4 regions of the Kocuria sp. NBRC 114282 genome follow, and region 3 is predicted to be linked to each of the others. Evidence: riboswitches for the same ligand, from Rfam matches in the RefSeq annotation. Region 3 holds a riboswitch; each other region holds the start of a gene.
What was found. Region 3 has a riboswitch for S-adenosylmethionine ahead of QSJ40_RS00985 (cobalamin-independent methionine synthase II family protein). Riboswitches for the same ligand answer to the same signal wherever they lie in the genome.
Positions count from the first base shown of each region.

Region 1: another riboswitch for S-adenosylmethionine. It lies ahead of QSJ40_RS03575 (bifunctional o-acetylhomoserine/o-acetylserine sulfhydrylase); the one in region 3 lies ahead of QSJ40_RS00985 (cobalamin-independent methionine synthase II family protein).
Region 2: another riboswitch for S-adenosylmethionine. It lies ahead of QSJ40_RS09370 (O-acetylhomoserine aminocarboxypropyltransferase/cysteine synthase family protein); the one in region 3 lies ahead of QSJ40_RS00985 (cobalamin-independent methionine synthase II family protein).
Region 4: another riboswitch for S-adenosylmethionine. It lies ahead of QSJ40_RS11375 (LLM class flavin-dependent oxidoreductase); the one in region 3 lies ahead of QSJ40_RS00985 (cobalamin-independent methionine synthase II family protein).

Region 1 is NZ_BSQO01000001.1:789,470-796,461, reverse strand. It holds gene QSJ40_RS03600 (DMT family transporter) at 1-324, opposite strand, end outside; gene QSJ40_RS03595 (RNA-binding S4 domain-containing protein) at 400-636, shown strand; gene QSJ40_RS03590 (alpha/beta hydrolase) at 654-1,289, opposite strand; gene QSJ40_RS03585 (DUF559 domain-containing protein) at 1,452-1,991, opposite strand; gene metX (homoserine O-acetyltransferase MetX) at 2,750-3,931, opposite strand; gene QSJ40_RS03575 (bifunctional o-acetylhomoserine/o-acetylserine sulfhydrylase) at 3,933-5,294, opposite strand; SAM riboswitch class IV at 5,362-5,478, opposite strand; gene QSJ40_RS03570 (CPBP family intramembrane glutamic endopeptidase) at 5,547-6,332, opposite strand; gene QSJ40_RS03565 (S9 family peptidase) at 6,396-6,992, shown strand, end outside.
Region 2 is NZ_BSQO01000004.1:188,859-195,850, forward strand. It holds gene QSJ40_RS09355 (NAD-dependent epimerase/dehydratase family protein) at 1-1,093, opposite strand, end outside; gene QSJ40_RS09360 (hypothetical protein) at 1,330-1,776, opposite strand; gene QSJ40_RS09365 (acyltransferase family protein) at 2,131-3,537, shown strand; SAM riboswitch class IV at 3,572-3,681, shown strand; gene QSJ40_RS09370 (O-acetylhomoserine aminocarboxypropyltransferase/cysteine synthase family protein) at 3,731-5,206, shown strand; gene QSJ40_RS09375 (cystathionine gamma-synthase) at 5,203-6,384, shown strand; gene QSJ40_RS09380 (DUF4870 domain-containing protein) at 6,601-6,992, shown strand, end outside.
Region 3 is NZ_BSQO01000001.1:202,267-209,258, reverse strand. It holds gene QSJ40_RS00995 (glucose-6-phosphate dehydrogenase) at 1-1,343, shown strand, start outside; gene QSJ40_RS00990 (amino acid permease) at 1,574-3,058, shown strand; SAM riboswitch class I at 3,195-3,297, shown strand; gene QSJ40_RS00985 (cobalamin-independent methionine synthase II family protein) at 3,314-4,525, shown strand; gene QSJ40_RS00980 (cobalamin-independent methionine synthase II family protein) at 4,580-5,773, shown strand; gene QSJ40_RS00975 (PaaI family thioesterase) at 5,862-6,434, opposite strand; gene QSJ40_RS00970 (NADPH-dependent FMN reductase) at 6,621-6,992, shown strand, end outside.
Region 4 is NZ_BSQO01000008.1:38,310-45,301, forward strand. It holds gene QSJ40_RS11350 (O-acetylhomoserine aminocarboxypropyltransferase/cysteine synthase family protein) at 1-163, opposite strand, end outside; gene QSJ40_RS11355 (AMP-binding protein) at 271-2,403, opposite strand; gene QSJ40_RS11360 (ABC transporter permease) at 2,477-3,373, opposite strand; gene QSJ40_RS11365 (aliphatic sulfonate ABC transporter substrate-binding protein) at 3,370-4,416, opposite strand; gene QSJ40_RS11370 (ABC transporter ATP-binding protein) at 4,413-5,213, opposite strand; SAM riboswitch class I at 5,212-5,319, opposite strand; SAM riboswitch class IV at 5,436-5,550, shown strand; gene QSJ40_RS11375 (LLM class flavin-dependent oxidoreductase) at 5,632-6,992, shown strand, end outside.

The DNA of each region.
Region 1 (6,992 bases), 590 kb from region 3:
CAGGCGTCGGGCCCGGAAGGCGCCCAGCGCCGTGATGAGGCCGCGCCGCCCGGCGGGGATCAGCGCGGTGCCCAGCAGCACGATCGCGAAGCCCACGGAGAAGCCGGTGAGGCCTGCGGCCACGGAGTCCCCGGTGCGCGCGCCCAGCTCGCCGTTGACGCGCGACTGGACGGCCATGGCGCCGCCTGCGAGCACGGCTGCGATCTGGGCGATCAGCACCGTGACGGGACTGTGGGTCTGCGCCGGGGCCATCACGACATCCTGGGGCGGCTGCGGGTCCTCGGGCTGGTCGGCATTCTCGGGGAGGGGTTCAGAGGTGGGCACCGGATCAGGCTACTCCCGGGCCCTTCCGGTCCTCCCCGAGCTGGGCTCATGGCCTCGGTGGGCCACAATGGAGCCATGACCACCACCGGAAGCACCCCCGAAGAGCTGCCCATCCGCGACGAGATGATCCGACTGGGCCAGGCCCTCAAGCTCGGCAGCCTGGTCGAGGACGGCGCCATGGCGCGCACCGCCGTCGAGGAGGGCATGGTCCAGGTCAACCACGACATCGAGACCCGCCGCGGCCGACAGCTGCACGACGGCGACGTCATCACTTACAACGGGACCTCGCTGGTCATCCGCGCCGAGGGCTGAACGGGCCCCGGCCTGGCTCAGCGTCCCAGGACCATGCGGGTCAGGTACTCATTGACGTGCCCGATCTCCTGCGGCGAGACGCTGTGGCCGATGCCCTGGTAGTGGACCTTCATGGTGTCCGCATGCTCCACGAGCCACTCGGCGGTCATGTCCACCAGCTGGTCGTTGACGATGGGGTCCTGCGGGTCGCGGCCCCAGAAGAGCTTGAAGGGCTTCTCCTTCAGCTCGTCGTCGCGGAAGATCTCCAGCGGCTCCGGCACCACGAAGCCCGACAGCCCGATGACCGCAGTGATCTCGCTCGGCATGGCCCGCACCAGCGACGTGGCGATCGACATGCCCTGGGAGAACCCCAGCAGCGTGGTCGACGGACGCCCCTCGGCCTGCTCCCGCAGCCACCCCACGAGCGGCTCGACCGCGGCGCGGATGGCCTCGGGTCCGAAGGCCTCCTCGTCGTAGAGCGGGAACCAGCTGTAGCCGGGAGGCTGGGCCAGCGGGGCGCGCACCGAGGCCACTACGAAATCCTGCGGCAGCTGCGGCACCAGGCCCATGAGGTCCTGCTCGTTCGAGCCGAAGCCGTGGAAGAGCACCAGCAGGGGCGCCTCCGGGGACTCGGCGGGGTCACGGTTCCACATCACGACGGGGTTCTCGCTCATGCCGACCATCATGGCATCCGCGCGCAGCACGCCCCGCTTCCGTCGCTCCTCTCGCTCCCGCGCGGAGGAACTGCCGCTGAGGGGACGCAACGAACGTCTTCCCGCGCCTGAATCGTGTCGCACGCGTCCCTTCACGAGATCTCGCACTCGGGCGGCGGCTCGTCAGGGCCCTGCGAGCTCCCGCGCCCGGACCGCTTGCCGATGTGCCCGCACCAGGGTGACGATCCTCGGCTCGCATCCAGGATCCGTCGGATCCACGACGTCGAGATCCGTGTGCACCACACGCAGCTCCGTCCACCCGGCCGCTTCCGTAGCCCGCTGCCGCTCCACATCCCGAAGTCGCTGCCGGGGGTCCTCGTGGACCGCACCGTCGACCTGCACGGCCAGCCGGTGCCTGCGATCCGCGAGGTCAGGGTGGACCCGACGGCCACCCGGGGATCGGATCTCGAGATCAGCCTCCCACCCGGTGAAGCGATGGTCCTCCAGCACGAGCCGCGTATAGGTCTCCAGCGGCGAGTCCACTCCGACGACCGCGCGCAGCAGGGCCTGGCGCACCCTGCGGACGCCGCGATGGCTCTCGAACCGCTCGAGATCGGTGCTGAGGTCTCTCTGGCTGCGAAGCGCCGGCACGCCCCGGCTGATGCCCGTGCGGTGCTCGCAGATCACACCGTCGATGACGGCCACGAGCTGCTGGTGAGTCATGACGTGCCGACCGCGAGCGTCTGTCGATGCGGCCAGGTCCAGCAGTGTTCGGGCCGGGGACGTGAGGCGGACCGATCCGTCGGTCCAGAGATCCTCGGCATGGAACTGACTCCGGTGCCCGACAACGCCGCGTCCTCGAGGCCTTGATCCTGTCGAGGAGCACAGATGGATGCCGCCGACATGCCCGAGCCTGCCGGGGAGCCGGAAGTCGTGGAGGATGGCGGCCGTCGTGTGGCTGGCTGCCCAGCCTTCCTGCTGCAGAGCCGGGAGGATCCTCAGCAGACCGGATCTGGTGCGGGGGTCAGGGCGCGAATCGGCGCAGGACCACAGGCCCTTGCCCCAGGAGCAGTACTGCCTCCCCGACAGATGACGCTTCGCGACGCCTGCCGCTTCAGCCTCGGCGGTCGTGAAGACGCGGCCCTGCAGGCAGGCAGGTGGACTGTGACGTGGTCTCGGCATGGCAGACAGTGCAGCGGATCACGGCGCCGACCGATGCGAACGGATCCACTCCCCTCCGTCGTCGCCCCGGTCCAGTGCCCGAAAGGGCGTCTGTGGAGGCATGAACTCCGTACTTCGGATCTGCGTTGCCCGGGATTCCGTGTGGACCGGGGATCTCGTGCGCCCAGTACGCCGAGGGGACGCACAGGGCGCACGGGATCGCCGACGGGACGCATCGGACGTCTAATCAGGCGTGAATCGTGACGAATGGGTCCCCTCGGCGGCGAGGAGGGTCGATGCGTCGCTTCGGTAGGGCCCCCTCAGGAGAGGAAGGCGGCTCGGACCAGCTCGCCGATCTGCTCGTGCTCGATCAGGAAGCCGTCGTGCCCGGCGCCGGAGCGGATGGTGCGGTGGGGGACGTCGCCGGGCAGAAGCCGGGCGAGGTCCTCGGACTCCGAGGGCAGGTAGAGCCGATCCGAGTCGACCGAGGCCACGAGCCAGTCGCAGGTGGTGGCCGCGAGCGCCTGCCTGACGCCGCCGCGGCCGCGGCCGACGTCGTGGCCCATGAGGGCGTCGTTGAGCACCAGGTAGGAGTTGGCGTCGAAGCGGCCCACGAGCTTGGCGGCCTGATGATCCAGGTAGCTCTCGATCGCATACCGGCCCCGACGGCGCCCCGGCAGCGGCGCCCCCGGATCCTCGCCGGCCTGCGCCGCATTGCCGAAGCGCGCGTTGAGGTCCGGTGCCGCGCGGTAGGTGGTGTGCGCGATCCGCCGTGCGATTCCGAGGCCCACGGAGGGGATGACGCCGTCGTAGTAGTCGCCGCCGCGGAAGTCGGGGTCGTTGCGGATCGCCAGGCGCTGCGCCTGGCCCCATGCGATCTGCTCGGCGCTCGAGGCGGCGGTCGAGGCGATCACCGCACAGGCGCGCACCTGCTCGGGGAACGTGGCGGCCCACTCGAGGGCCCGCGCACCGCCCATGGAACCGCCGACGACCAGCCGCCAGGACGCGATGCCCAGCTGCTCGGCCAGGCGCTGCTCGGCGCGCACCGAGTCGCGGATCGTCACCGCGGGGAAGTCCGATCCCCACGGAAGACCGGCCCGCGGGCTGCCCTCCGGGATCAGGGTCGACGGACCCGTGGAGCCGTAGCAGCCCCCGAGCATGTTGATGGCGACCACGAAGAAGCGGTCGGTGTCGATCGCCCGCCCGGGCCCGACCAGTCCGTCCCACCAGCCCGGTGCCTCGGCGGAGACACGGTCGAAGGAGGTGGCGTCCTCGGCGACCCGTCCGCGCGTGACATGGGTGTCTCCGGTCAGCGCATGCGGGACGAGCACCGCGTTGGAGGCGCGGTCGTCGAGCTCGCCCCAGGTCTCGTAGGCCAGCTCGACATCGGGTAGCACGGCCCCGGATTCCAGCCCGAGGTCGCCGATGCGGGCGCGGCGCAGCAGCCCCTCGGTGCGGAAGGGCTGCTGCGAGCGCGCGGTCGTGCCCTGGATGGCGGTCACCTCAGACCGCTCCCCCTGCGCCGCGCGCCTTGACCGCGGCGAAGCCGAGCTCCAGGTCCGCGAGGATGTCGTCGATGTGCTCCAGTCCCACGGACAGGCGCACGAACCCCGGGGCGACGCCGGCGGCCAGCTGCTCCTCCGGGGAGAGCTGAGCGTGCGTGGTGGAGGCCGGGTGGATGACCAGCGAGCGGACGTCACCGATGTTCGCGACGTTCGAGTGCAGGCTCAGCGCGTCCACGAAGGCCTGGCCGGCCTCCGAGCCGCCGTCGAGCACGAAGCCGAGGATCGAACCTGCGCCGCCGGGGACGTACTTCTGCGCACGCTCGTGCCACGGAGAGGACTCGAGCCCGGCGTAGGACACGGCTTCGACGCCCTCGTGGGCCTCCAGCCAGGTGGCGACCGTCTGAGCGTTGGCGACGTGGCGCTCCATGCGCAGCGACAGCGTCTCGATGCCCTGCTCGATCAGGAAGGCGTTGAACGGGGAGATGGCAGCGCCCATGTCGCGCAGCAGCTGGGTGCGGATCTTGAACGCGAAGGACACGTTGGCCCCGAACGGCCCGTTCTCCCCGAAGACCTCGCCGAACACGAGGCCGTGATAGGACTCGTCCGGCTCCGTGAAGCCCGGGAAGCGATCCGGATAGCGGGTGTAGTCGAAGCGCCCGGAGTCCACGATGAACCCGCCGACCGAGGTTCCGTGCCCGCCGAGGAACTTGGTGGCGGAGTGGATCACCACGTCCGCGCCGTGCTCGAACGGCCGCAGCAGGTAGGGGGTCGCGATGGTGTTGTCGACCATCAGCGGGACCTCGGACTCGTGGGCGATCGCGGAGACCGTCTCCAGGTCCAGGACGTCGTTGCGGGGGTTCGGGATGGACTCCGCGTAGAAGGCCTTCGTATTGAGCTGGACGGCGTCGCGCCAGGCCTGGGGATCGTCCGGATCGGAGACGAACGTGGTCTCGATTCCGAGCCGGGACAGCGTGTGCTTGAACAGGTTGAACGACCCTCCGTACAGCGACGGGCTGGCCACGATGTGATCGCCGGCCCCGGCCACGTTGAGGATCGCGTAGGTGGTGGCCGCCTGACCGGAGGCGACCATGACAGCCGCGGTCCCGCCCTCCAGGGAGGCGATGCGGTTCTCGACGACCTCGGTGGTGGGGTTGGTCAGTCGGGTGTAGATGGGCCCGACCTGGCTCAGCCCGAAGCGACCGGCTGCGGTCTCGGCGTCCGGGAAGACGTACGAGGTGGTCTGCTGGATCGGCAGCGCGCGGGCGCCGGTGACGGGATCGGGCTCCTGGCCGGCGTGGATCTGACGGGTCTCGAAGCTCCAGCCCTGCGGGGCGGAGGGGGTGGGCTGCTGTGCGGACATGTCGGCGACTCCTTGTCTTCCGGGGCCGCGGACCGAGGTCCGACGCACCCGTCGGACCGGGTGCCGTGACCCGCGCTTGCCGTGTGCGCGTCTGCGCACCGGCCCGGTCCTCACCCAGGGCACCCCACCGCGGAAGGAGGGTTGCCGGCCAGCTAGCTGGGGCTTGTCGCTGGCTCTCGTGACCTGCCTTCCATTCTCGGACGAGCGCGGCTCCGGCGCAAACCCGCGTGCGGCGTCCTGTGGCGGCCGCTGTCAGAACAGCAGGGGCCCGGCCAGGAAGCCCACGGCGTCCAGCAGGAAGTGCGCGATGATCAGCGGCATCACGCGTCCGGTGCGGCGGTAGAGCCACAGGAACACCAGTCCCATCACCACGTTGCCCAGCGCCGGACCGACGCCCTGGTACAGGTGGTAGCTGCCGCGCAGAAGGGCCGAGCCGATCAGCACGGCCGGCCACGTCCATCCCACGCGCAGCAGGCGATCGGCCAGGAACACGACGACGATGATCTCCTCCACGAGCGAGTGCCGCAGCGCCGAGGCCAGCAGCAGGATCACCTCCCACCAGGAGGTCCCGCCCGCATTCGTGACGATCTCGGCGGTGATCCCGAGCTGGCGGCCCGCCTGGTACAGCGCCAGGGTGCCCAGTCCCATGACGGCGAAGAGCAGCGTCCCCAGGCCCAGATCCGCCAGCGGGGCCCGGCGGTCCAGGCCGATCCGGTGCAGCAGCCCGCGCAGCTGACCGGCCGAGCCCGCCAGCAGATAGAGCGCCAGCAGCGGCGGGACCAGAGCCAAGAGGATCCCGAGGCTGCGGCGCAGGACGTCGAACAGGGGGAAGCCGCTCTGCGCCGCGTTCATGGAGGCCTTCGACTCGGCGATCGAGCTGGTGGACAGCGTCTCGGCGAGGTCGAGGAGCGACCAGAGGGCGCTGGCCCCCAGCGAGACGCCCAGCACGAGCAGGATCTGCAGCCACAGATCGGCTCTCTGGGAGCCGAACGACGGCTGGGCTGGGGCCTGGGAGCGCTGTTCGGTCATGGGCTCCATTGTGGGCCAGGGGCACGACGGCAGCGGCCTATGCTGTCGGCGCCGGTTCTTACGATGGGCGCCATGACCTCCCAGAACTCGGATCTTCCGCTCGCTCCCCCGTCGGCCGTGCGTCGCGACCACGTCCGCGAGTTCCACGGCGATGCCTTCCTGGACCCGTACGAGTGGCTGCGGGACAAGGAGTCCCCGGAGGTCATCGCGCATCTGGAGGCCGAGACCGCCTACGCCGAGTCCGCCACCGCCCGGCTGGCCCCGCTGCGCGAGCGGCTCTTCCAGGAGGTCCGGACCCGCGTGCAGGAGACGGACCTGTCGGTGCCGTGGCGGCGCGGCGACTGGTGGTACTTCACGCGCACCGTGGAGGGCGGGGAGCACTCGGTGCAGTGCCGCGTCCCGGCTGCTGAGGAGGGGTGGGAGCCGCCGCAGATCGTGGCAGGTCAGTCCCTGCCCGGCGAGCAGACCCTCCTGGACGCCAACGCCCGCGCGCAGCCGCACGAGTTCTGGTCGCTGGGCGCCTTCGACATCACCCACGACGGCACCCGGATGGCCTGGGCCGAGGACACCACCGGGGATGAGCGCTTCACGGTGCGCGTCCACGACTTCGCAGCCGACCGGACGCTCGACGACGAGATCCCCGAGACCTCCTACGGCGCCTTCCTCTCG
Region 2 (6,992 bases), on a different contig from region 3:
CCTCGACCTCGTGCAGCAGGCCCTCGGACAGGGTGGTCGGCTGCAGGCCGAGTTCCAGGAAGGTGTCGTTGGTGACGTGCAGCTCGTTCTCCGCCGACTCCTGGCGCGGGTTCGGCACCATCTCCACGGCGGCCCCGGAGATGCGGGCGATCAGCTCGGCCAGGTCGCGGACGCGGTGCGTCTCGGTCATCTGGTTGAGGATCTTGACGCGCTCGCCGGGGGCCGGGGAGTTCTCGAGGGCCAGCTCGACGCAGCGCACCATGTCCTGGACGTGGATGAACGCGCGGGTCTGCCCGCCGGTGCCGTGGACCGTCAGCGGGTAGCCCACCGCCGCCTGCATGAGGAAGCGGTTGAGCACCGTGCCGTAGTCGCCGTCGTAGTCGAAGCGGTTGATCAGCCGCTCGTCGCGCTGGGTCTCGGCGGTCGTGGTGCCCCAGATGATGCCCTGGTGCAGGTCGGTGATCCGCAGCTGGTCGTTCTTGGCGTAGAACGCGAAGAGCAGCTGATCCAGCGACTTGGTCATGTGGTAGATCGAGCCCGGGTTGGTCGGGTACAGGATCTGCTGCTGGATCGGCTCCTGCTCCTCGTGCGGGATCTCTACATCCAGGTAGCCCTCGGGGATCTTCATCCCGGCGGTGCCGTAGCCGTAGACGCCCATGGTGCCCAGGTGGACCACGTGGACGTCGCGCTCGGACTCGACGATCGCCGCGAGCAGGTTGTGCGTGGCCGACACGTTGTTGTCCACGGTGTAGCGCTTGGTGCGCGAGCTCTTCATGGAGTACGGCGCCGCGCGCTGCTCGGCGAAGTGCACGACGGCGTCCGGCTGGTCCTCGCTGATCAGCTGCAGCAGGCCCTCGTAGTCCTCGGCGACATCGAGGTGGCGGTGCTCGATGACCTTGCCGGAGACCTCGGTCCAGGCGCGCAGGCGCTCGACGAGCGGGCGGATCGGGGTCAGCGACTGCGCGCCGAGCTCGTCGTCGATCCGACGGCGCGACATGTTGTCCACGGTGATGACGTCGTGACCTCTCTCCGAGAGGTGCAGGGCGGCAGGCCAGCCGCAGAATCCGTCGCCGCCGAGGATCGCAATCTTCACGTCATCTCCGTTTCCGTGCGCCTCTCGGCGCGGGGATCGGAAGGATCACGACGCCGAGCCGAGCGGGCTGGTGCTGTAGAAGGTCGTCGTCCACCCTGCAACCCCGGAATGAACCGACGGTGAACGAGCGGCATGCGAGGGCTGGTGCGCCCGAGCTGCCCGCGGGAGGGGGACCTCCTGATTGTGTCATCTGCCTCCGACGGGTGCGCAGAGCGACGGCTCCGGCGCGGGCCGGATCAGGCCGGGAGCCGGCTCTCTCGGAGGCTCAGGGTCTTCTCCGCTCGGGCGGCCGGTGCGGGCTCCGGGCCCAGGAGCTGCTGGCGGACCTCTTCCGTGGGCAGGGACTCGCCTGGGGCGATGAACACCGAGGCCAGGTCCTGGACGTCGCACGGGGTCAGGCCCTTGGAGGTGGGCTCCCAGCCCTCCGGGATGAGGTGGCGCTGCTGCGTGCCGCACTTCTGGCAGAAGTACTCGACGCGTCCGCCGGAGCGGACCGCGCAGCGCAGCACGCGGCCCATGATCCGGCGCAGCCCCGGGACGCGGCTGCGCTTGCGGGTGGAGGGCAGGAAGACCCGGAACTTGAGGTAGAGATCGGTGGTGCACTCATGGCACATGGGGGAGCGGGGCGTCTTGTGGTGCTGGGGAGGTCCCAGCCGGCCCAGTCTGGTGCTCGTGACAGTCACTGCTGCTCCTGCGCTGATCGTCGGAATTGCGGGGGAAGGGTCTCCGACGTCATCGTGGTGCGACCCGAGTCCAGATTAGGCGATCCGCTGTGCCGCGTACAGACCCACCGGGGGAAGCGGAGCTGTCTCTCAGCCCTGCCACAGCGCGGATCCAGGCGGATTCATGCCCGATCCGCCATATCTAAATGACTCTTGGGTAACCGTAACAGCGGAGGCCTTCCTGCAGAAGGCCTTGGGGCCATCCGATGCCCCTGACCTGCGGAAGAAGACGCTCTGACGTCACAATCGCGCTGCTGCGCTCCCGGGCACCCGCCGCGCCCCCTGCGATGCCGCCGCCGTGTGACGATCGGAGACGTGACGAAGCTGAGCACCTCCCGCGGCCGGCGCGCTGCGCAGACCATCCCTGCGCAGCGCGATCTCGCGCTGGATGCTGCTCGGGTCGCCTGCCTGATCGCCGTGGTCGTGCTCCACATTCTGCTGGTCACGCTCACGACGGATCCGAGCACGGGCGCGCTGCGCAGCGTCATGGCACCCACGGAGGCCTCCTGGTACGCCCCGGTGTCATGGCTCGTGCAGGTCATGCCGCTGTTCTTCGTGGTGGGAGGGTGCGCCTCGGCGATCTCGTGGTCGCGCCAGTCGGCGGAGGGCGTCCGCGGGCCGGCCTGGGTGCGCGCCCGGCTGCTGCGCCTGGTCGTGCCGGCGAGCGCTGTGTGGGTCGCCCTGGCGCTGGCCGGCGCCCTCGCGACGCTCGTGGGGATGCCCGCCGACTGGGCCTCGATGGCGCTGCAGGGGCTCGGGATGCACTTGTGGTTCGTGGGCGCCTACAACGCGTGCCTGGTCGGTGTGCCGCTGCTGCACGGGCTGCACGATCGCCGGCCCGTCCTCACCCTGGCTGCGCTGGTGGGGCTCAGCGCTGCGATCGAGGTGCTGCGCATCGCCGCGGAGCAGCCGTGGTGGGGCCTGCTCGGCTTCGCCCCGGTCTGGCTGGCGATCCATCAGATCGGCTTCTTCCGCCACGACGGATCCTTCGCTCGTGCCTCGGCAGGAAGACTGCTCGGGATCACGGCCCTGTCGGTCCTGGTGATGCTCTGCCTGACGAGCCTGCCCTGGTGGAGTGCGGACGGACTGTCGGCCCTGAACCCGCCCACGCTGTGCATGATCGCCCTCGGCGCGGCTCAGGCCTGCGTCCTGCAGCTGTGCTCGCCGGCTCTCGAGCGGCTCATGCGATGGCGTCCCGCGCAGGCCGTCGCCTGGGTCGTCGGCTCGCGGGCCACGACCCTGTACCTGTGGCACCTGCCGGTGATCGTGGCCGTGATGGCGGTGTGGTGGCTGCTCGGCGGCCCGGATCCGGTGCCCGGCTCGGCGCAGTGGTGGCTGTGGCGCCTGCCGATCGGGCTGCTGTGCTGGGCGATGGTCCTGCTGGTCGTGCGTCCGCTGGGCGTCCTGGAGGCCGTGGCGGGGCGGATCGTCGCCCGCGAGCCCGAACCGGAGGGGCCCGCAGCCGGAGGATCGCCCTCGGGTGAGCGGCCCCCGACCGCGCCCCGAGCCGACGGATCCGCGCCGCTGCGAGCTTCGAGTCCCGATCGCTCCTCATCGCCGGACGGACGGGCGTGGGTCCGCATCCTCGCAGCGGCCGTCCTCGTCTTCTCCGCAGCCGTGCTGGAGGTCCGCTTCCTGCTCGGCATCCCGCTGGCCCTCGGCGGCGCGGCGGCCATGGTCGCGGCGGTCCTGCTGCTGGTCCCGCCCGCACGGAGGTCCTGACGGCTCGATCGGTGGGGTGCTAGTATCGGACCGGCTTCACGAGACACAGCTGCCAAGCTCCGACTTGGCTGTGCACCAACCCCATGTTCAAGGGTGGTTCGGATGACGAAGCGGCCTGCACCTGACGCAGCGCACGAACAAGCTCCGGCGGGACGTGCAGGTCAAGAGCACCCCGTCACGGAAGACACCTCTCATGACGTCCTCGCCCTGCGACGAGCTCAAGAGCTCGACCTCGCTGGCCACACGCCAGATCCACGCCGGCCGGACAGGATCCGATCCGGGCGCCCCTGCCGCCCCCGTCCAGGCCACGCTGCCGGTGCCGATCTACCAGTCCTCGGCCTTCGAGTTCCCGGACCACGCGGCTGCCGCCGCCATGTTCGCCCAGACCACCCCGGGCTTCACCTACTCCCGCACGGGCAACCCCACGGTCGCCGTCCTGGAGCAGAAGGTCGCCGATCTCGAGGGCGGAGTGGGGGCCGTGGCCATGGGCTCGGGGCAGTCCGCCGTCGCCGCGGCCCTGCTCGCGCTGATCAGCACGGGCCCCGGCAAGCACCTGGTGGTCTCGGAGAAGATCTACGGCGGCACCGTCGACCTGCTCGGTGACACGCTGGCCGATCTCGGCGCGACCGTCACCTACGTCGATCCCGCTGACCCCTCGGCCTGGTCGGAGGCGATCACGGAGGACACTCGGGGCTTCTTCCTCGAGTCCATCGGCAACCCGCTGGCCACGCTGGCGGATCTGGACGCGATCTCCCGTATCGCCCATGAGCGGGGGATCCCGGTGATCGTCGACTCGACCCTGGCCACGCCGATCCTGTACCGGCCCTTCGAGCACGGGGCGGACATCGTGGTGCATTCGGCCACCAAGTTCTTCGGCGGGCACGGGACGTCGCTGGCCGGCGTCGTGATCGACTCCGGTCGCTTCGACTGGGAGGCCGAGGCCGCTCGCTGGCCGCAGTTCACCGAGCCGCGAGCGCGCTGGGGCGGGATCAGCCTGTGCGAGAAGCTGCGCGGCGGCTCGCCGTTCCTGCATCTGTGCCGGGCCAAGTTCGTGCACGACCTGGGTCTGACGCTCTCGCCGTTCAACGCCTCCCAGATCATCCAGGGCCTCGAGACGCTGGACCTGCGCATGCGCCGCCACTCGGACAGCGCCGCTCGCATCGCCGAGTTCCTGAGCACGCATCCGGCGGTGCGCTGCGTGCACCACCCCCTGATCGAGGGCTCCGCCGATCGGGAGATCGCCGAGCGCGACTTCCCCCAGGGCGTCGGGTCGGTCTTCGGCTTCGAGCTGGAGTGCTCGGATGCCGCAGTGGCCGGATTCGTCGACTCCCTGCGGCTTTTCAAGCTGGTGGCCAACATCGGCGACGTCCGCTCGCTGATCAACCATCCCGCGGCCATGACCCACTGCCGTCTCTCGGAGGAGCAGCGACTGGCCGGCGGGATCAGCTGGCAGACCCTGCGGCTGTCGATCGGGCTGGAGGCGGTCGACGACCTGATCGCCGATCTGCAGTCCTCGCTCGATGAGCTGCTGCGCGTCGAGGCCGCGCGCGGCGCTGAGATCCCGGCCGCAGAAGGTGCCCCGGGATCGTCGACGGACGGCGCCCCGGTGCGCTCCGAGGACGAGCCGAGCGGCGCGCGCCGCGACCAGCGCCAGGAGGTGCAGGCATGAGCGGGTTCACCACGCGCGCCGTCCACGCCGGCCAGGAGCCGGACCGGCTGACCGGTGCGGTCATCCCGCCGGTCTACCAGACCTCCACCTTCGTCCAGGACGGCATCAACGTCCTGCGCGACGGCCACGAGTACTCCCGCGGCTCCAATCCCACCCGCAATGCCTTCGAGGAGCAGCTGTGCGCGCTCGAGGGCGGGCAGCGGGCCTTCGCGTTCGCCTCCGGGATCGCGGCGGAGGATGCGCTGCTGCGCTCGGTGCTGCGCCCCGGAGACCATGTGGTCCTGGGCGCCGACGGCTACGGGGGCACCAACCGGCTCATCACCAGGGTCCTGGCTCCCTGGCAGATCCGGCACACGCCGGTGGACGTCACCTCGCTCGATGCGGTCCGCGGGGCTGTGGAGGCGGGCACGCGGGTGATCTGGGTCGAGACCCCCACGAATCCGCTGCTGGGCATCGCCGATCTGACGGGCATCGCCCAGATCGCCCAGGATGCCGGGGCGCTGCTGATCGTGGACAGCACCTTCGCCTCGCCGTACCTTCAGCGTCCGCTGGAGTTCGGCGCCGACGTCGTCGTGCACTCCACCACCAAGTACATCGGCGGGCACTCGGACGTGCTGGGCGGGGCGGTCGTCGTCTCGGACCGGGCCTGGGAGGTCGAGGCCGTGGGCGGCTTCTCGCCCGGAGGAACGCTGGCCGAGCTCGTGGGCTTCCAGCAGTTCGCCGGCGGGGCGGTCGCCGGGCCCCAGGACTGCTTCCTGGCCGCGCGCGGGCTGAAGACCCTGTCGCTGCGCATGCAGCGCCATCAGGAGACCGCAGGCCGGATCGCCGAGTGGCTCATCGGGCGCCCAGAGGTGGCGCAGGTGCTCTACCCCGGACTGCCCGAGCACCCCGGCCACGAGCTGGCCGCACGGCAGATGGACGGCTTCGGTGGCATGGTCTCCTTCCGCGTGCACGGCGGAGAGGCTGCGGCCCGGCGCTTCGCGGAGTCCACGAAGATGTACAAGCTCTCGGTCTCCCTCGGCGGGGTCGAATCGCTGATCTGCTGGCCCTCCGAGATGACGCACGGATCCGTGGCCGGCACGCCGCTGGCGGTGCCGGTGGATCTGGTCCGGCTCTCCGTCGGGATCGAGGACCTCGACGACCACCTCGAGGACCTGGAGCGTGCCTTCGGTGCCTGACGGGCGCTGCGCTCGCCCGGCTCGGCGACTGACAGGCGGCGCGCTCATCCGGCACTGCGGCTGACGCGGCGGCCTCCCCGGCTCCGGCAGAGCCCTGCAACCGCCGTCACCTGACGGCGATTGCAGGGCTCTGCCTACACTGGGGGCAGCAGCCTCGTCGCGTTCGGCTCGGCCGTCGCGCGGGTCCCCATGCAAGCGCCATATGAAGGAGCCTTCATGAGCTCGCAGGATCCCCAGAACCCGGCCTCCGGATCGGACGGCCGCAACGCCCCGGGCGGACAGCAGCACGAGGCCCCCTCGTTCGGGCAGGGCCGCGACCGCCAGCAGTCCGGGCAGCCGTCGTGGGGCCCGAATCAGAGCCAGCCGGGCAGCCAGCCCTCCGGAGACCCCGGCGCGCAGCAGGGCTACGGGCAGCCGGGCTACAGCTGCCCCGGAGCCGGGCAGCAGCGCCAGCATCCGGACTACGGAGGCCAGGGCGCCTACGACCAGCCGCAGGGCGGCGGACAGCAGTACACGGCCCAGGGCAACTACGGGCAGGCCACCTTCCAGCAGGGCGGCCAGCCGCTGAGCCCCTCGGACGCCCGGACCTGGGCGATGATCTCCCACAT
Region 3 (6,992 bases):
CGACCCCCACCACCCTGATCGTCCTGGGCGCCTCCGGCGACCTCACCTCCCGTCTGCTGCTGCCAGGGCTCGGCGAGGTCCTGGCCCTGCAGCCCGAGCGGCAGGTGAGGGTGATCGGCAGCGCGCGGACGGACAAGCAGGACTGGAGGGACACGGTCGCCCAGGCCTTCGGCGACTCCGCCGGTCCGGCCGTCGAGCGGACCCTCGAGACCACGGAATGGGTCACCGCCGATGCCTCCTCCCCGCAGGAGCTGGCCCAGCTGCTCGAGCACGCTGACGACGGCCGCGTGGTGCTCTACTTCGCCCTCGCCCCGGCCGTGACCGGCAAGGTGCTCGACGCGCTGAGCGAGATCGAGCTGCCCCAGGACCTCTGGCTGGCGCTCGAGAAGCCGATCGGCACGGACGAGGACTCCGCCCGCGAGCTCAACCGCCTGGCCGATCGCCTGGTCCCGGCCGACCGGATCCTGCGGATCGATCACTTCCTGGGCGAGCCCGCCGTGCTGGATCTGGTGGGCCTGCGCTTCGCGAACCGGATCATCGAGCCGCTGCTGCACCGCGATCTGGTCGAGTCCATCTCCATCACGTTCGACGAGACGCTCGGCCTCGAGGGCCGAGCCGGCTTCTACGACGCCACCGGCGCCATCCGCGACATGCACCAGTCCCACCTGCTGCAGGTCATGGGCGTGCTGATGATGGACCCGCCGTCGTCGATCGCCGATGGCGAGATCCCGGAGCTGATCTCCCAGGTCCTGGCCCGCACCAGCGTGATCGGCCCTATCGAGCAGAACATGGCCGCGGGTCGGTACACGGCCGGCAGCATCGACGGCCGCGAGCTGCCGTCGTACGTCGACGAGGAGGGCGTGGATCCCGCCAACGGCACCGAGACCTGGGCCCGGCTCACGGTCGAGGTCGACAGCTGGCGGTGGCAGGGCGTGCCCGTGCACCTGCGCTCCGGCAAGGCCATCGGCTCGCCGCATCAGGAGGTGCTGGTGCGCTTCCGCCCCGTCCCCGCCGGGGCCCAGGAGTTCGGCGACCCCGCCGGTGACATCCTGCGAGTGGACCTGGCCACCGGCGAGATCAGCCTCGAGCTCAGCGCGGGCGGCCCCTTCGACCCCCGCGGGACCTCGCGGGTGACCCTGTCCTCGGCCACCCCCGAGTCGCCCTTCTCCGCCTACGGCTCCGTGGTGCGCCGCATGCTCGACGCCGACCGCTCCTTCAGCGTCAGCGCCGAGGCCTCGCAGCACTGCTGGCGGATCGTGCAGCCGGCGATCGACGCCGTGGCGGACGGCCTGGTGCCGGTGCAGGACTATCAGGCGGGCTCGGAGGGCCCCGAGACGATCTGATGTCACACACCTGCGCGCAGCGGACGCCCTCGCCCGCTGCGCGCAGGCACGCCGGACGATCCCAGCCGTGAGACGCGGATCACGGGGCGCATCGTCCGACGCTCGCGAAGGCTTCCGCGGAGGCCCGGAACTCGCCCTCGGGGTGGCCTAGTGTGTCGCCATCAGATTGTGACGTGCAGCACAGGCGCCCGAGGCCGATCCCCCGGCGCCCTCACCACCAGGAGGCCCCCATGGGTTCCGGATCCTCGCCCGCGACCAGTCGCGGACGCCATTCGCAGAGCACCACGGCTGCCGCAGCGCCCGGGGCAGACGGCCCCCAGGACTCGAATCTGAAGGCCCACATGAAGGGCCGCCACCTGGTCATGATGAGCCTCGGCTCGGCCATCGGCGCAGGCCTGTTCGTCGGCTCGGGGGCAGGCATCGCCGCCGCCGGGCCGTCGGTGCTCGTGTCCTACGTCGTCGCCGGGTTCCTGATCATCCTGATCATGCGCATGCTCGGCGAGATGGTCGCCGATCACCCCACCTCCGGCGCCTTCTCCGTCTATGCGGGCCGAGCCGTCAGCCCGGCCGCGGGCTTCGCCGTCGGCTGGCTGTGGTGGGTGCAGCTGATCATCGTGATCGCCGCCGAGGCCACCGCGGCCGCCCAGATCCTGGTCTCCGCCTGGCCCATCGCCCCGCAGTGGCTGCTCGCGCTGATCTTCATGATCATCTTCACCGCCATCAACCTCATCGGCGTGGGGCAGTTCGGCGAGTTCGAGTTCTGGTTCTCGCTGCTCAAGGTCGCCGCCGTCGTCGTCTTCCTGGTGATCGGCGGGCTGTTCGTGATCGGCCTGCTGCCCACGGCCGAGGCGCCCGGCCTGGCCAATCTCACCGCCCACGGCGGCTTCATGCCCAACGGCATCGGAGGCGTGGCCGCCGGCCTGCTGATCGTGGCCTTCGCCTTCGGCGGCATCGAGATCGTGGCCGTGGCGGCGGCCGAGACCGAGGACCCCGAGAAGAACGTGGGCCGGGCGATCCGCACCATCGTGTGGCGCATCCTGATCTTCTACATGGGCTCCGTGGCCATCATGGTCCTGGCCATGCCGTGGAACGACGAGAACCTGCTGGCCTCCCCGTTCGTGGCCGTGCTCAACACCGCGGGGCTTCCGGCCGTCGCCTCCATCATGGCGGTCGTGGTGACCGTCGCGCTGCTGTCGTCGCTGAACGCCAACCTGTACGGCGCCTCGCGGATGATCTTCTCGCTGTCCCACCGCAGCCTGGCACCGGTCGCGCTGAGCAGGACCAACCCCCGCGGCGTGCCGGTGGCCGCGGTGCTGGCCTCGGTGGCCTTCGGCTTCGTGACGGTCGGGCTGAACTACCTGTGGGCCGAGGAGATCCTGGGCATCCTGCTCAACATCGTGGGCTCCACCTTGATCGTCATCTGGACCATGACGATCGTCTCCCACCTGGTGCTGCGCCGCCGCGCCGAGCGCGAGGGCCGCGAGCTCGTGCTCAGGGCCTGGGGCTACCCGGTGCTGTCCTACGTGGCGCTGGCGGGCATGGTGGCCGTCGTGATCCTGGGCATGACGGTGCCCGGCGTGCGTCAGCAGATCCTGCTCACGGCGGGCCTGTTCGCTCTCCTGTGGATCATCGGCGCTGTGCTGGCCAAGCGGCGCGGCGTGACCCGCTTCCGCGCCCCGGAGGAGTTCGACGACCCGGCAGCGATGCCCCGCTGACCCTCCGTTCCCCCACCCCCCACCCCGCCGAGTGGATCCCCCGTTGCGCTGTTCGGGCGAACAGCGCAACTGGGGATCCACTCGGCGGCTTTCGTGGGTTGGGTGCGACGCCCGCGGCATGGCAGGATGATCGGCGTCACCATCACGAGCGACCGAGAGACCTTGGCTCGAAGACGTCGCAGCAACCATGCGGGGATCCGTCCCCAGCGCAGAGGTGCTCCCGCCAGGACCGATGGAAAGGACGTGCCTTCGCGCATGCTGAACACCGACCGCATCCAGACCACCCACGTGGGCTCCCTGCCCCGCACCCCCGAGCTGCTGGCCGCGAACGAGGCCTACCAGGCCGGCACGATCTCGTGGGAGGAGCTCGTGGCCACCATGCAGCAGGGCGTACGCGACATCGTCGCCCGGCAGTCCGAGATCGGCATCGACATCGTCAACGACGGCGAGTACGGCCACACCATGTCCAGCTCCGTGGACTACGGCGCCTGGTGGAACTACTCCTTCTCCCGCCTGGGCGGGCTGAGCCCCTCCGACGAGGACCGCTGGGACCCGAACGCCGGCGCCAGGCGCTCCTCGCCCGGCAATATCGTGCTGACGTCGTTCGCCGATCGCCGCGACCGCCAGCGCTTCGCCGAGGCCTACGCCGATCAGTCCTCCGGTATCCTCACCGCCCGCAAGCGGGTGGCCCAGCCCAAGATCACCGGGCCGCTGACCTACACCGGCCACGACGCCGTGCAGGCGGACATCGCGAACCTCCAGTCCGCGCTCGAGGGCTCCGGCGCCGAGAAGGGCTTCATCGCCGCGCTGTCCCCCGGCTCCTGCGCCCGAGTGAGCAACGAGTACTACGCCACCGATGAGGAGCTCGTCTACGCCTGCGCCGATGCCATGCGCGAGGAGTACCAGGCGATCGTCGACGCCGGGCTGATCGTGCAGATCGACGACCCCTCGATCGCCGAGTCGTGGGACCAGATCAACCCGGAGCCCTCGCTCGAGGACTACCGCTCCTTCATCCAGCTGCGGATCGAGGCGCTGAACCACGCGCTGCGCGGGCTGCCGCAGGAGCAGATCCGATTCCACCTGTGCTGGGGCTCCTGGCACGGCCCGCACACGACCGACCTGGAGCTCAAGCACCTGATCGAGCCCCTGCTGCAGATCGACGCCGGCGGCTACTCCTTCGAGGCGGCCTCCGCCCGTCACGGCCATGAGTGGCGCGAGTGGGCGGATGCCGGGCTGCCCGAGGACAAGGTCATCATCCCGGGCGTCGTCTCGCACTCCACCAACGTGGTCGAGCACCCGGAGCTGGTGGCCGAGCGCATCGAGCGCTTCGCCTCCGTCGTGGGCCGCGAGCGCGTCATCGCCTCGACCGACTGCGGGCTGGGCGGCCGTCTGCACCCGCAGATCGCCATGGCCAAGCTCGAGTCGCTGGCCGAGGGCGCGCAGATCGCCTCGAGCCGCCTCTTCTGACCCCTCTCCCCACCTCCGAGTGGATACCCATCTCACACAGAACGGAACCTCTTCATGCACCGCTCCGAGAACCGCATCCTCACCACCCACGCCGGCTCCCTGCCGCGCACCGATCAGCTCATCGAGGCCAACCGCGCCCGCACCGGCGGGCAGGACTACGACCAGCTGCTCACCGAGTCCGTCGTCGACGTCGTCCAGCGCCAGAAGAACCTGGGGATCGACGTCGTCAACGACGGCGAGTACGGCCATGCCATGTCCGAGGACACCGACTACGGCGCCTGGTGGCACTACATCTTCGACCGCCTCGACGGACTGGGCCCCGGCTCGGTCGATCTCTGGAACCAGCCGGCCGTGCGCTCCGAGCCGGGTCATGTGCGGCTCACGAGCTTCGGCGACCGTCGTGACCGGCAGCGCTTCCAGGACGCCTACACCGACCCCTCCAGCGGGATCTCGACAGGCAATCAGCCGCCGTTCCCCGAGTTCGTGGGCCCGATCCGCTATGTCGGCCAGGAGGCCGTCGCCCGGGACATCGCCAACCTCAAGCGCGCGCTGGAGACCACGGGCGCGTCCGAGGGCTACCTGGCTTCGCTCTCGCCGGGGTCGTGCGCGCGCCTGGAGGACAAGCACTACGGCGACGAGGACGAGGTCCTGCAGGCATGTGCCGAGGCCATGCGCGAGGAGTACCGGGCGATCACCGACGCCGGGCTGATCGTGCAGATCGACGACCCCTCGATCGCGGAGAACTGGGATCAGATCAACCCCGAGCCGTCGGTCGAGGACTACCTGGCGTTCACGGCCAAGCGCGTGGAGGCGATCAACTACGCGCTCGAGGGCATCCCCGCCGAGCAGGTCCGCTTCCACCTGTGCTGGGGCTCCTGGCACGGCCCGCACACCACGGATCTGGAGTTCAAGCACCTGGTGCGCACCATGCTGCAGATCGACGCCGGCGCGTTCTCCTTCGAGGCCGCCAACGCCCGCCACGAGCACGAGTGGCGCGTGTGGGAGGACGTCTCCCTGCCCGAGGACAAGCTGATCATCCCGGGCATCGTCTCGCATGCGACCAACGTGGTCGAGCACCCGGAGCTGGTGGCCGAGCGCATCGAGCGCTTCGCCTCGGTCGTGGGTCGCGAGCGCGTGATCGCCTCGACCGACTGCGGTCTGGGCGGGCGCATCCACCCGCAGATCGCCGCCGCCAAGCTGGAGGCACTGGCTCAGGGCGCCGAGATCGCCTCGTCCCGCCTCTTCTGAGCCTCCCCGCACACGCCGAGTGGATGCTCAGTTGCGCTGAGAGGCAGAACAGCGCAACTGGGGATCCACTCGGCGGAAGGAGAGGGGGTCAGAGCTCCTTGAGGAAGCAGGTGATGCGCACGGTCGAGATGCGGCGATTGTCCGCCTCGGCGCGCACCACCACCTCGTAGGTCGCGATCGAGCGCCCGAGCTGCAGCGCCTCCGCCGTGGCGATGACCCAGCCGCTGCGGGCGGAGGCATGGTGGGTGGTGCTGACCTCGAGCCCCACGGCCACGCGCCCGAGCCCCGCACCGTGGATGAAGGCCCCCATGGAGCCCAGCGACTCGGCCAGCGAGATCGTGGCCCCGCCGTGCAGCAGGCCCACGGGCTGGCGGTTGCCCTCGACCGGCATGCGCGCGACCACCCGCTGGGCCGAGGCCTCCAGGTACTCGATGCCGAGCTTCTCGCAGAGCTCGCCGCCGTGCGCGTTGAGCGCGGCCGCCTTGTCCGAGGCCTGCGCCAGATCAGCCAGGGCCTGCGGGATGCCGGACTCCGAGAGCTTCTGCGCCCCCTCCGCGATCCGCTGCGAGGACGGGGTCACGCGGCGCGCATCGGGCGGGGTGGGATCCTCGTGGGCTGCCGGGGACCGATCCTCGGCGGGCTGCTGATGGGGAGCGGTCATGACATCTCCTGGGGCTGTGCGATCGGCGCAGCGGCGCCGCGTGTGATCCGCTCCACACGGTAGCCGAGTTCGCCCTGTGAGCCGACTCACGGCATCGCCCCTGGACAGCGCAGACGCACAAAGCGAATGATGTGTCACGCACTTGCGGTCGCCCCCCGGCCGCGCGAAGACCTCAAGGAGACAGCTGTGAAGATCGGCATCATCGTGGGAAGCGTCCGTGACGGGCAGGTCGGCGCCTCCGTGGGCGAGTGGGTCCTGCGCCACGCCCAGGCCAAGGGCGGCGCCGAGTTCGAGCTCGTGAGCCTCAAGGACTTCGACCTCCCGGTCTTCTCCTCGGCCACCCTGCCCGCCATGGCGGACAAGTCCTACGACTCCGAGCAGGTCCAGGCCTGGTCCCGCGTGGTCGACGACCTCGACGGCTACATCTTCGTCACCCCGGAGTACAACCACGGCGTCCCCGGCGGCTTCAAGAACGCGGTCGACTCGCTGGGCTCCGAGTGGAACGGCAAGGTCCTCGGCCTGGTCGGCTACGGCGCCGTGGGCGGCGTGCGCGCGGTC
Region 4 (6,992 bases), on a different contig from region 3:
TGCCGTACTTCTGCAGGGCGAACAGGTTGGCGGCATCGTCGGCGTCCTTGAACACGAACGAGCTGGTCTGGTAGATCGGCACGGAGCGGGCCCCATGCTCGGCATCGGGAGTCCCGCCTGCGTGCAGCGCACGGGTGCGGAATCCGAACTGGTGCTCGGCCATGTGTCCTCCTCGTGGGGCGCGCCCCTGGCGTGGGTCCTGCTGGAGAGTCTGTGCCGCCGGGTGGGGCCCTGCAAGCAGGGCGACGCGGCGGCGATGGTGGGTGCGGGTCAGCCGCGCGCCGAGAAGATCTGCTCGATCGCCTCGAGCGACCCCTCGTTCTGCAGCGACGAGCGATCGCCCAGCGGCCGCCCCTCGTAGAGCTGGGCGAGCAGGCGCCGGGTGATCTTCCCGGAGCGGGTCTTGGGCAGATCGGGCACGGGGATCACCTCGCGCGGCTTGGCGATCGGGCCGATCTCCTGCGCCACATGGGCGCGCAGGGTCTCGCGGACCTCGGCCTCGGGCAGGGCACGGCCCTCCGAGGTGAGCACCACGCAGGCCAGAACGGCATGGCCGGTCAGCGCATCGGCCACCGGAGCGGTCCCGGCCTCGACGACCAGCGGATGCGTGACCAGCGCCGACTCGATCTCGATCGTGGACAGCCGGTGCCCCGAGATGTTGATGACGTCGTCGACCCTGCCGAGGATGTAGAGATCGCCCTCCTCGTCGAGCCGGGCGCCGTCGCCGGCCAGGAACCAGCCGCGCTCGCCGAAGTCCGCCCAGTACGAGCTCAGGTAGCGCTGCGGGTCTCCCCACACGGTCCGGGCCATGGACGGCCCGATCGCATCCACCACGACGAGGCCCTGCTCGCCCGCAGCGACCTCCTCGCCGGCCGCGTCCACCACGCGGGTCGAGACCCCGGGAACGGGGCGCACCGCGCAGCCCGGCTTGGCCGCGGTGTGCGGGGTGCCCTCGGGGAACGTTCCGGAAGGGGCGAACTGCGGATCGTGGGGCCGGGGCGAGGCCACGCAGGAGCCGGTCTCGGACTGCCACCAGGTGTCCACGAACGGGACCTCGCCGCGGCCCACCTGCTCGTGCAGCCACCGCCAGGCCTCGGGGTTGATGGACTCGCCCACCGTGCCCAGCAGGCGGATCGAGGACAGGTTCCAGACCTTGGGCAGGCCCTTGGGGAACGCGCCCATGAGCGAGCGGATCAGCGTGGGGGCGGTGTAGTAGGTCGTGACGCCGTAGCGCTCGATGATGTCGAAGTGCCGGCCGAAGTCCGGGGTGCTCGGCGTGCCCTCGTAGATGACCTCGGTGACGCCGTTGACCAGGGGCCCGTAGATCTCGTAGGTGTGCGCGGTGACCCAGGCGAGGTCGGCGGTGCACCAGTGGACGGTCGCGTCCACCTTGGCGGGGTCGTTGACGGCGGAGAGCTCCTGCGGGCGCAGCACGCCGTGCTCGTCCGGGGCATCCGGCAGCAGGTCGAAGAGCAGCGCGTGCGTGTAGGCGGCCTGGACCAGGTAGCCGCCCATGGTGTGCACCAGGCCCTTGGGGCGGCCCGTGGTACCGGAGGTGTAGATGATGAACAGCGGCGTCTCGGCGTCGAAGGCCTGCGCCTCGTGGACGTCGGAGACCGACTCGAGCAGCTCGTGCCACCACAGGTCCCGGCCCTGGGTCCAGGGCAGCTCCATCTGGTCCTTGGAGCGCGCCCCGCGCTTGCCGACCGGCAGCTTCGCGTTGCCGGGCCGGGAGGTCCGGCGCACCACGAGCACGTGCTCGATCGCGTTGGTGCCGGCACACGCTTCATCTGCCTGGGCCTTGACCGGCACCACCTTGCCGCGGCGGTTCTGCCCGTCGGTGGTGACCAGCACCTTGGCGCCGGTGTCCTCGACGCGGAAGCGCAGCGCCTCGGCGGAGAAGCCTCCGAAGACCAGTGAGTGCACCGCCCCGATCCGGGCGCAGGCCAGCGTGATGATCACGGTCTCCGGGATCACCGGCAGGTAGATCACCACGCGATCGCCCTGGACCACGCCCAGCGACTCCAGCGCGTTCGCAGCCCGGGCCACGGCCTTCTGCAGGTCGGCGTAGGTCCAGGTCTGGCGGTCGCCGGGCTCGCCCTCGAAGTGCAGGGCCACGTGCGAGCCGCGCCCGGCCTCCACATGGCGGTCCACGCAGTTGACGGCGACGTTGAGCTTGCCGCCCTCGAACCAGGCGATCTCGGGCACCGAGTAGGTGGGGCTGCCGTCGTCGTCGGTGCCGATCCGCTGCGGCTTGGCGAAGCGGTGCGTCGTGTGCCACGGCTGCGCCCAGTCCAGGCGGGAGGCCTGCTCGGCCCAGAAGGCCACGCGCGCCTCATCGGAGATCCGCGCGGGATTCGGCGTGGGGGCCAGGGGATCGGAGTAGGACTGCGGTGCGCTCATACTGGTGCTCCTTGCGGGGTGCCCGCGGCTGCGGGCGGGTTCTCGGAACGGGTCGAGGACGGCTTCCAGGGTCTCAGGTCCGGCGCACCGCGCCCCAGCGGGCCTGGGCCCAGCGCTCGAACAGCCCGAGCAGGGCGTCGGTGAGCTTGCCCAGGATCGCCAGCAGGACGATGGCCAGCAGCAGGCGGTCGGTGCGCCCGTTGTTCTGGGAGTCGGTGAGCAGGAAGCCCAGGCCCATCGAGGAGCCGAGCAGCTCGGCGGCCACCAGGAACAGCCAGGCCTGGGCCAGGGCCAGACGCAGGCCGGAGATCACAGAGGGCATGACCGCCGGCAGCTGGACGGTCAGCAGCAGGCGCAGACCGGAGAAGCCGAAGGATCGGGCGGCCTCCACGAGATGGCGGTCGACCTCCCGCAGAGCGGTCGAGACCGTGGTGAACACGGGGAAGAACGCGCCGATGGCCACCAGGGTCACCTTGGAGTTCTCGCCGATCCCGATCCACAGCAGCAGCAGCGGCACCCACGCCAGCGACGGCACCGCGCGCAGCGCCCCGATCAGCGGCGAGCCCAGGGCGCTGGCCCAGGGGGAGAGCCCGATCAGGGAGCCCACGGCCAGCCCGAGCAGCGAGCCGATCACGAATCCGACGACCACGCGCTGGGTCGAGATCCCGATGTGGGTCCACAGCGCCCCGTCGGTCAGCAGCTCGCCACCGGCCTGCAGGACCGCCAGGGGACGCGGCAGCTGCACCGGGGAGAACGTGCCGTTCGTGGACAGCAGCTGCCACAGCGCGAGCAGTGCCACCGGCAGCAGCAGTCCCAGGCCGACCCGGGCCCAGGGGCTGCGCAGGATGGAGCCCCGCGGGGCGGGGGTGCGGACCGAGCGCTGCGAGTCCGGACGCTGGGAGCCGGGACGGTCGGAGCCCGCGGGCTCCGGAGCCTCGGAGGCTGGTGCGGAGGTGGTCGTGACGCTCATGCGCTGTGCCCTTCGATGATCTCGGCCGCGCGCTGGGCGCTGGCCTCCTGCGCGAACCGCGCGTCGAGGATGGTGTCGATGGCCTTCTGGACGGTCTCCAAGTCGGGGACGTCACCGGTCTCCACGAGGATCGGGGCGATGCGCTCGAGGACCTCGAGCTGGTCGTCGCCGGGGACCGGGTCGATGTCAAGGTGCGTGCGCTCCCAGACCCGCTCGGCCGTCGTCGTCTCGATCTCGGAGGCCTCGGCCAGGATCGCGATGCCCTCCTGGGGGTTCTCCAGCGCCCAGGCGCGGGCGTGGGCGTAGACGTCCACGACCATCTGGGCCCCGCGCGGGTTGATCTCCAGGAACAGCTCGCGAGCGTTGAGGAAGCAGTAGGTGTTGAAGGCCAGGTCGCGCTGGAACAGCACCGCCCCGTCCTGCTCGGCGCCGGCCATGATCGGGTCGAGCCCGGACCAGGCGTCCACCTGCCCGCTGGTCAGGGCGGAGCGGCCGTCGGCGTGCTGGAGGTTGACCACGGTGGTCTCGTCGAAGCCCATATCCGCCGCTGATAGCGCCTGCAGCAGGAAGAAGTAGGGATCCGTGCCCTTGGTGGCCGCCACCGACCTGCCGCGCAGATCCTCGACCGAGCGCAGGGGCGAGTCCGCGGTGCGCACGAGTGCTGCCCACTCCGGCTGGGAGCAGATGTCGATCGCGCGGATGGGGGAGCGGTTGGTGCGCGCCAGCAGCGCGGCCGAGCCCGCGGTCGAGCCGATGTCGATCGCCCCGCCGCGCAGGAACTCGTTGGCCTTGTTGGACCCGGCCGAGAACGTCCAGTGGACCTCCTGGCCGCCCTCGGCGGCGACGGTCTCCAGCCAGCCCTTCTCGCGGATGATCAGCGACAGCGGGTTGTAGGTCGCGTAGTCCAGGTAGATCTCGGTGTCCGAGCCGGAGGCCATGCCGCGGCCCGGGCCCTCGCCCTCCATGACGCACCCGGACAGGGGCGCGGCGGCGGCCCCGACGGCGGCCAGGCCCAGCAGGCGACGACGCGTCAGCCCGCTCATGCCTCCACGCCCAGCAGGCCGAGCAGGTGCCTGCGGGCACCCGTCAGCTCGGGATCATCGCGGTGGCGCGGGCGGGGCGAGTCCACCGTGAGGATCTCCTGGATGCCCGCCGGCCCGCCCTCCGGCGGCGTCCCGAGCACGACCACGCGGTCGGAGAGCACCAGGGCCTCCTCGACGTCGTGGGTGACCAGCAGGACCGTCGTGGGATCGGCGGCGTGGATCTCCAGCAGCAGGTCCTGCATCTTCAGGCGCGTCAGTGCGTCGAGCGCGCCGAACGGCTCGTCGAGCAGCAGCACCTGCGGGTTGCGCGCCAGCGCCCGAGCCAGCGAGGCCCGCTGCGCCATGCCTCCGGAGATCTCCGACGGGCGATCCTCCGCATGCCTGGACAGCCCGACCAGCTCGAGCAGGTGGGCCACCCGCTGCTCGGCCTCGCGGCCGCGCACGCCGCGCGGCAGTCCGAGCGCCACGTTGCGGGCCACGGTGCGCCACGGCAGCAGCCGCGGCTCCTGGAAGCCCACCGCACAGCGGGGGTCCAGGCCGCGCACGGGCGCGTCGTCGATCAGGACCCGGCCGGCCGTGGCCGTGCCGAGACCGGCCACCGCGCGCAGCAGGGTGGACTTGCCGCAGCCCGACGGGCCCAGCACGGAGACGATCTCCCCGGGGCGGACCTCGAAGCTGACATCGGCCAGGACGTCGCGCCGGCGGCCCCCGGAAGACGGGAAGGACTTGCCGACCCGGTCGAAGGTCAGGGCGGCGGCATCGACCGTGCTCAGGGCGGACGGGGGTGCAGAGATCATCACATCACTCCATCGGTCCTGGCATTAGCACCTCGTGCCGCGGATGGACGGCACTGGTTGCTGCGGCGTCGACGAGCCAGGTCTCTCGTACCGCTCCGGATGGGAACCGGGGGTCATTCAATGCCCTGGTCCGGGGAGACAGCAAATCGGAGGACGAGCGGGGCAACGCGCGGCACGGGCTTCGCACCGTCGCCTCAGGTGTGCATAGGATGACGCTCACACGATCAAGAGTTCCGGCCCACAGCCCTGGCTGGCCGGACGGCAACCCTCTCCCGTAGCGGGGTGCCCCAGGTGAGGATCGGGCCGCTCGCTAGACCGCGTGCGGCAAGTACGGCGCACGCACGCGCTGGACCCGCAGGTTGGCCGCGGCATGAGCGGCGCACGGGGCGCGGGTCTGTCTTCTCAGGAGCAGCCTTCTATGGCCAAGCGGATCTCCCTGAACGCCTTCGACATGACCTGCGTGGATCACCAGAGCTTCGGGCTGTGGCGCCACCCGCGCTCGCGGGCCACGGAATACAACACGATCGAGTACTGGACGAACCTGGCCCAGGTGCTCGAGCGGGGCCGCTTCGACGCCCTGTTCCTGGCCGATGTGGTCGGCATCTACGACATCTACCGCAACTCGGCCGCCCCCTCGATCGCCGGCGGCGCGCAGGTCCCGGTCAACGATCCGTTCATGCAGATCTCCGCCATGGCCGCGGTGACGAAGAACCTCGGCTTCGGCGTGACCAGTGCGGTCACCTACGAGCAGCCGTACACGCTGGCCCGCAAGTACGCGACGCTGGATCATCTGACCCGCGGGCGCGTGGGCTTCAACGTGGTGACCTCCTACCTGCCCTCGGCCGCCGAGAACCAGGGCCTGCCCACGCAGATCGAGCACGACGAGCGCTACGAGCTCGCCGAGGAGTTCCTCGACGTCTGCTACAAGCTGTGGGAGGGCTCCTGGGAGGACGACGCCGTCGTGAAGGACGTGGAGCGCGGGATCTACGCCGATCCGGCCAAGGTCCACCCGATCCAGCACCAGGGCAAGCACTTCACGGTGCCTGGTGCGGCGCTCACCGAGCCCAGCCCGCAGCGCACGCCGCTGATCTTCCAGGCCGGAGCGTCCTCGCGCGGTCAGGCCTTCGCCGGCAAGCACGCAGAGGCCGTGTTCATCGGCGCCCTGCGCCCGGACCTCACCCGGCACATGACCGACCGGATCCGCGACAAGGTCGAGGCCGAGGGGCGCGATCGGAACGACGTGAAGATCTACGCGATGCTCTCCGTCGTGGTCGACGAGACCGACGAGAAGGCCCAGGCCAAGTACCGCGAGTACCAGAGCTATGCCAGCCTGGAGGCCTCGCAGGCCATCATCGGCGGCTGGTCCGGGCTGGATCTGTCCAAGTTCCAGGAGGACGAGGTCCTGAACTATGTCAAGACCGAGGCCATCCAGTCCTTCCTCACTCCGTTCACCATGCAGGACGGGGCCAAGCAGTGGACCCGCGAGGAGATCGCCCGCCACTGCGCGATCGGCGGCATGGGCGACGTGGTCGTGGGCTCCCCGCAGACCGTGGCCGATCAGCTCGAGACCTGGATCGACGAGGGCGGGCTGGACGGGATCAACCTGGCCTACCACGTGTCCCCGGGCTCGTTCGAGGACTTCGTGGAGCACGTGGTCCCGGAGCTGCAGAAGCGCGGCCGCTACCGCACGGACTACGACGGGCCCACCCTGCGCGAGAACGTCTACGGCGCCGGGCAGACCAAGGTGCTCGACACCCACCCGGCGGCCAAGTACCGCGG